DNA from 2 places in the Brevibacillus aydinogluensis genome. Region 1 is predicted to be linked to the other one. Evidence: predicted binding sites of a transcription regulator. Region 1 holds the regulator's gene; the other holds the start of a gene.

Region 1 (3,617 bases):
AGCCCGGCTGATTCAGCACCAGGCCCAATCCATACCGCACGATTGATCCGACAGCGCCCCCCACTGCCACAACAAGCCACGACATGCGCATTCCTCCCTGTTCGCTCCGTTTCGTCGTAGAAAAAGACATCCAAGCGAAGCGCGTGGATGCCTTTTTGTGCCAGTACACGTTATCTTAATGTTTGGGACCGTTGTCCTCAAGATCTTCCACATAGCGGATCGATTCCAGGTTAGCCCGCAGGGACGCCTTGACAGCGTCGATGTACTTGCGCCGCAGTGCCTGCTGCTCCTGTTTTTCTTCGTCGGTCAGGCCTTGTTCGCGGGATTTCTTGGCCAACTCGTTGATCCGTTTGATTTCCGCGTCGGTTACCACAGCCTCTCCCCCTACTCTCTGTAATGCCGCTCTATTATAACACATCGGCGGCACAACGCAAGCGAAAGGATATACGCTGGCCTGCTCCGCTGTCTTGGCTGCCGTCTACTCTCCGACGGGAACAGCCAGGCGCTGTCCGGGGTATATGTCGGAGTTGTCCAGTCGGTTCATCTTTTTGATCGCGTACACCAGTTCGCGCACCTCCATGTCGGCTTCGTCCTGGTGCTCAACGGCAATTTTCCACAAGCTGTCACCCTTCTGAACGGTCACTACCTTCACAGGCACGATCGACGACGACTCCGATGCGAACACAAGTTCTGTCAGGAAGTAAAAAAAGAGAGAGAATACCACGAAAAAGATCAATGCCCCACCGCGTCTCACACCAGTGCGGCTATGGCGCTCCTGTTTTTTGGTGAAACGGTTGTGTGCGGATACAGCATGCATGATACCATCCCCCTGCAAACATACGTTCTATATTCTTGTTTTCATCATAATGCGAACATGTGTTTTGTGTCAAGCGAAATCGAACTAACGTTTGTCGAACGCAAGATCCCATGGTACAATATAGAAAACATGTTCGAGAAAACAGGGGTGTGGTCCATGTCCAAGCTATCCAGCAGACAACAAGCCATTATCGATTTCATTCGCAAGGAAGTCCGCGACAAGGGATATCCGCCGTCCGTTCGTGAAATTGGCGAGGCCGTCGGGTTGGCCTCCAGCTCCACCGTCCACGGTCACCTGGCCCGTCTGGAAAAGAAAGGATTGATTCGGCGCGACCCCACCAAGCCGCGCGCGATTGAGCTGTTGACCGATGGCGACCGCTATCAGGATGACTATGAAGTATCCGTCGTGCGCGTGCCCGTCATCGGGAAGGTAACGGCCGGGCAGCCCATTACGGCCGTGGAACACGTGGAGGATTACTTCCCCCTGCCGGAACACATTGTCACCTCGGACAAGGTGTACATGCTTCGCGTGTCGGGTGACAGCATGATCGAGGCAGGCATCCTCGACGGCGACTACGTCATCGTGCGCCAGCAAAACGTGGCCAACAACGGCGACATTGTCGTGGCGATGACCGATGAGGACGAAGCCACCGTCAAGCGGTTCTTCAAGGAGAAAAACCACTTCCGCCTGCAGCCGGAGAATTCCACGATGGAGCCGATCATCCTGGACTCGGTCACCATTCTGGGAAAAGTCATCGGAGTGTACCGGTTGATTCACTAGGAAAACGAATAGCCCGTATCTTTCCCGACCATCGTCGAAAGATACGGGCTCGTTTTTTCTATGGCGCTGTCAGACCGGCACGATCCGGTGCAGGAATTGCATCTCGCCCCCTTGGAGCATGATCTACAGGGCGGCGATGAAAAACCAGATGATCATCACGATTTGCAGGACGACCTTGACGACTGCGCTGCCGAGAAATCCGACGAGCGATCCCACCCCCGCCTTAATCGCCCGTTCAAACGGCTGGTTGGATACGAACAGCTCTACCAACACCACAAACAAAAACGGCAGGATCAGCATCCCGAACGGCGGGAACAGGAAAATCCCGAGAAAGATACCGACCGCCGCTGCAATCGACGACCACTTGGAACCGCCGTACCGCTTCACGAAGTACATGTTGGTCAGCAAATCGGCTCCGTACAGCAGCACACTCAGCACCACCATCCCCCACCAGAACGATGCCGGCAGCCCGGCCCCCGGCTCGGCGAGGACAAAGTGGTACAGCAAAAACCCGGCCCAAAGCAAAATCGTATCCGGCAATACCGGAAGAAAAATACCGGCGATGCTTGCGACAAACAACGCCACGATGACAATCCACAGCAGTATTTCCATCGGGCACACTCCTTTCTCTTAGGATATACGGATTACCTCGCCAATCGTTGCATCCTTCTATATATTCTCGTCCACATTTTTGCAGAAGCCAGCCAGGCTGCAAAATTACACGGCCCCATGCGGTTCCATTTCATATTCACATCCGTGCTGGAAAGCAAGCGAATTACTGGTTTATCACTGCCTGGATTCGTTTTTCATATGACTCATCTTGGTCAATATGCACGTATCAGTAAAAATAAACAGATTTTTCTTTTTCCATAAATCATAATAATTGACATATTTTATCATTATGGTTAATGTATTCTTTGGAATACGTCTGTAAGTGTACGGTCGATTAATACTTAGGAGGTACAAAAGTAATATGGAAGACGATGATATAAGATGCGAACATTGCAAGAAACTTTCTTTTTGGTGCGAAATCGAGCATTTGAGACCAAAGAAGTGCTCCATTCTCCGCGATGGAGAAATCTATAACATCTGTGAATATTGTATAGGCGAAATTGAAGTTTTAGGTGAAGGCGCTGAGGAAGTTGAATACTGGAATGAATGGGTGAAAAAGAAACGTTTGGAAAACGAACAATCATAACGCAGCCCCTGCCATGGGGCTGCTCAGACTGAAGACAAACGGTTCATTGAGTTAGCGTCCACAAAAAATGATCTCCAGGCCGAAAGGCCTGCCTATTCATCAACCGAAGCGGAAGACAATGTTCATCGCATGGCGGGATGGGCCAAGCGAGCTCCTTTGACGACCTGCTCAGCTGAAAAACGAAGACGCGGGAATCAACAGGGGACACAAGTCTCACTTCCTCGAAATACCCAGATGTTTGTCCCCTGCCCGCGTCTCGTTTTGGAGCGGACATCATTCGCTTCTGTGCTGGGCGTCAAGCAAGCGAGCGGGCCTGATCTCCCATGTGCCGCGGACTTTGTCTACACGCTGTGCAGCCCCTGCCATGGGGCTGCTGTTTTTTTTGCTCTCTGGAGCCCATACGCCCTCGTCCTCAAAAATAACAAAAAGGAGCAGGGCCATCACTCGGCCCCACTCCCGGAACTTCCCCGCCCCAACAGGCAAAGGGGGTTCGCTGATTAGTAGGTGTTCATGTATTGTTCGCGTTCCCAATCGTGGACGCGGGTACGGAACATATCCCATTCGATTTCTTTTGCCTCGGTGAAGTGTACCAGGGCATGCTCACCCAGCGCTTCGCAGATGACCGGATCGGCCTTCAGGCAGTCGATCGCTTCCTTCAGGGTTGCCGGCAGGCTTTCGATGCCGGCAGCTTCGCGCTCTTCTTCGGTCATCACGTAGATGTTGCGGTCCACCGACGGCGGCAGCTCCAGTTTTTTCTTGATGCCGTCCAGCCCTGCTTTCAGCATGACAGCGAGAGCCAGGTACGGGTTTGCAGCCGGGTCC
Region 2 (3,617 bases), 1.4 Mb from region 1:
AGGGGATTTTTTTCAGGTACGAACCAGCAGATAGTGGAACTGGTATCCGTTACTTGTGATATGAAGCAGTACCCAACCTTGCTCCAACAGTGCGTTCGCCTCGTTTTCGCTGCTGGTTCGACGCACTTGCTTGATGTCCGTGAAGTTCACAGAGACACCTCCTTTCGAGCTTGTCCGACATGGCACCGGGTATCCGGTGCTACGCGCTATTGTTTTCTCTTGCGGCTTCCGCTTTGGCAACGTGGAGCAGGGCTGCTATCCGAGCTTTCTTGAACATTTGCACTTCTGGCAAGGAGTCGTTTTCTATCCACCAACGCTCTTGCTCCTCAGGTGTCATGAACGGAAGCGCTGAACGAATCTTGATGGTTGTGTTGCCGATCTGTGTGACATAAGTTGGCCGTTTCAAAGGGTCACGATCTTTTTCCATGGCGGCATTCCCCCTTGATCTATGGGTATGCCGTTGCGGGAGTGGGACGACCCTAGTCATTGGCTCAACTCCTTTCAGGCAGTTTCTTTCCTGATCCAACTCAATAATTTCTCGTAACCTTTGGTTTTGGGGATGCGTTGCTCGGTCAGTTACATGCGTTCACCTCCTTTGCGGGATGCCTTTCCTTAGGCTGTGTTGCGCCCTCGCACAACTTTCTCCAAAAAAAGAACTTCTCAAACGGGCCACCAAAGGCGTTTATAACACCTGCAATAAATGTAGGGCCTGGCGAATTATGACGCGGATCGTCTACAGGAAGCTTCGCTCTCCAAAGTTGCGTTACCGATACGCCGATTTTCGCTGCTAACTGTGTATCATTTGCGATACCGCGCTTTTGCTGTTCTTTTTCCAGCGCCTCTACGTTCAAACGTACTGTAACTTTACTCACTTAGTTTTCACCACCTTTCGTTTCGTCCTCGCAACACTAATATATACCATATTGTGCGTGAACGCAATACTTTTCTGCAAAAATTTTTCGTACACGCACAGTTCATATCATTACGTACACGCAACGGATGTGTTAACATGGGATTGGTGATTCTTGTGACTAAGACAAAGCAGTTTGGTGTTTACTTAGCAAAAATGCGCGAAAAAAGTGGATATAAAAGCCAAAGGAGTTTGGCTCTTGATGCTGGTATTTCACCGGCTACTTTGTCACGCATAGAATCGGGGATACAAAAACCTACACCAGAGACTTTGAAAGCACTCTCTCGTTATTTACGTGACGTAACATACGAGGAATTACTAGAAAAGGCAGGAATATTGGAGGATAATTCTTCTCCTTCAGATAAAAAGGACAAGACCGACGAACTCACCAGCATTATGTTCCACAAATGGGACAAGCTCGACGAAAAAAGGCGGAAGCAGGCTCTTAAACTTATAGAAATACTTGAGCAAGAAGCTGATGAAGAGAACAACTGACATCTAGACGCGCAGCATGATTTCAATGTTGCGCTTTTTTATAGCCCAAGGCTTCACTAACATGCATTTCTTTTTCTAAAAGGGTGTACTCGTGAAAGGGTGACTTTTTTGAGGATTTCGGTTGATGAACGTATCCAAGGAACAAACCTCTTCTTCAGGGAATATCTAGAAGGTTACCGACAAAGGGTGCACAAGTATTATAGTGACGCATTTAATAAACGAAGTGATTCTTTTCCGTTAATGAAACCAACCTTAATGTTTGCGGTACATCTCGATAAGACGACCTTTTTCCTGTTTATCGAATCAGATCAAGACCATGTAGAAAACATCGTCGCTACTGACGAACAAAATCAAGAATATAACGAAATGATGTCTGTTCCGGATCACATAAGAGAAGAATATATAACTCAAATTTGTAGTGTGGCTGGAAATAAAGTCATAAAAAGAAAAAGTTTAAATGATTTAGCGGGCCTCTCATCAAATGCATTTGCAAGAAAACATCATGGGATTATCCCTGGAGCCGGGTTTAAATGGGGAGAAAAAGAAGCTGATTGGGATTATAGAGTCTATCAATTAGAGATAGCAATAGTTAAAACCGTTAAATTTTCTGCTGATTTCCCGCTATTTGATATCGATGCAATCACGGCGAGAGTAAATGATGATCAATTCCGGTATGAGTTTGAAGAATCAATAAAAGCATATAATGCAGGTTTATATTTAGCCTCATCAATAACCGCAGCTGTATCTGTTGAAACATTAATGAAATTGCTTTTTATTAAACATATCGGTAAAAGTAGACTACCGCAGAAATATTTCATTACGAACCTTGTTGAAGAATTAAAAGCTAAAGAAATAGTTGATGAGAAGATGTACCATCGTATATTATCAATAAACCAGCTTAGAAGAGGGGTTGCTCATAGCAAAACGGGGAAGGTTGAACAGTGGGATGCAGAGCAAATAATCGGTTCTATAAAAATCATTGTTGAATCGCTATTTTAATTCATAAAGAAACGATTTTAGTTTGATCAAAAAAACTTCCTCAGTTTCATTTAGACCAAATTCTGAATCTAAACATTCTAATGCATTAATGATCAAATGTAATTCTTGATTGCTAATTTCCAATTTAATCATTTTTAACCACTCCCTATAGCATAAGTTTATCACATCACGATTTATTTTAGCCCAACTGGGCTATTCTTTTCACCCAATTACACGAACATATATTCCCGTCATCAGGAGGGTACCTATGCTGCACTGGCACTTTTATCATCCGACAGAACTGGAAAAACGAATCGAAGCACTTTACCACTCCATTGGGATCGTATCACCAGAAGACTTGCGGGAGGATATGATCGCTACACGATTAGGAATCAAGCTCCGTTATGAAGATGCTCCTTCGCTCGCTTTTGAAAAGGGAAGGTACCGGTGTATTGTGATTGACAAAACTCTACCGGCGGATAAACAGCGCAAACATTTCTTTCATGAACTTGGACACTTACTACGTGGACATGTCGGAAAGCAGGCCGAATTGCCTGATCTCTTCCGAGGGCTCCAAGAGGAGCAAGCCGAACACTTTGCCAAATATGCTCTGATGCCCTTCTACATGATTCGGGCACTCCCAATGCCCGAGTACGAAAGGGAAATCCCTTATCTGCTGGCCTCCGAATTCAGAGTCACCGTCGAACTCTCCCGCGAACGATGGGACCAAATAAAACGACGGATTGCTCGCGGAATATGGGAGCAGGCATGTATCGAACGTGAACGCAGCCGATATAGAAAGGCATCACCTGCCAATTGGTGTGATCAGGCCAAAGAGATGTTTCGTTTGGCAATCGACCGAAAACTGCAAAAAGGGCAGGGTGTGATTATTCGATGAAGATTCGAGTGTTTTACGACTATCATGAGGGGAATCTGGTGCCTATGAAGTACATGATCAGCTTCCGAAAGGGGAGCTTCTCTGGGATCGGGAAAAGGTATTTGTTCCGGTTATGGCCCCTTTTCAACGCCTTGGTATCGAAGACTTCTTGCCTGATTCACTGGCGATTACCGTCACCCAGGGTGATATGATCCTCAGCGCTGACAAACCCGGGAAGTTCGGTATCCTTCTCCCTCCACTCAAAAGTCGAGCTGTTGAGGGTGGAGTAGATTACTGGGACATAGAACACTTCGTCATTCAGGTTGCTGATTTGGAAGAATTGTTGCAGATGAGTGT

The links. The regulator LexA, encoded in region 1, represses DNA repair genes until DNA is damaged. The targets are predictions, from matches to a motif close to CGAACATATGTTCG.
Region 2: the regulator LexA is predicted to act here: its motif matches at 2,619-2,632, upstream of Q7F15_RS16395 (ImmA/IrrE family metallo-endopeptidase).

What each region holds. Positions count from the first base shown of each region.
Region 1 is NZ_OY569118.1:1,929,388-1,933,004, reverse strand. Features, by position in the region: gene crcB (fluoride efflux transporter CrcB) at 1-85, opposite strand, end outside; gene Q7F15_RS09445 (DUF896 domain-containing protein) at 176-373, opposite strand; gene yneA (cell division suppressor protein YneA) at 479-817, opposite strand; gene lexA (transcriptional repressor LexA) at 974-1,597, shown strand; gene Q7F15_RS09430 (DUF456 domain-containing protein) at 1,721-2,209, opposite strand; gene Q7F15_RS09425 (hypothetical protein) at 2,571-2,795, shown strand; gene glnA (type I glutamate--ammonia ligase) at 3,293-3,617, opposite strand, start outside.
Region 2 is NZ_OY569118.1:3,324,528-3,328,144, forward strand. Features, by position in the region: gene Q7F15_RS16370 (hypothetical protein) at 13-150, opposite strand; gene Q7F15_RS16375 (hypothetical protein) at 200-427, opposite strand; gene Q7F15_RS16380 (hypothetical protein) at 573-872, opposite strand; gene Q7F15_RS16385 (helix-turn-helix domain-containing protein) at 1,010-1,405, shown strand; gene Q7F15_RS16390 (hypothetical protein) at 1,514-2,404, shown strand; gene Q7F15_RS16395 (ImmA/IrrE family metallo-endopeptidase) at 2,652-3,281, shown strand; gene Q7F15_RS16400 (hypothetical protein) at 3,394-3,617, shown strand, end outside.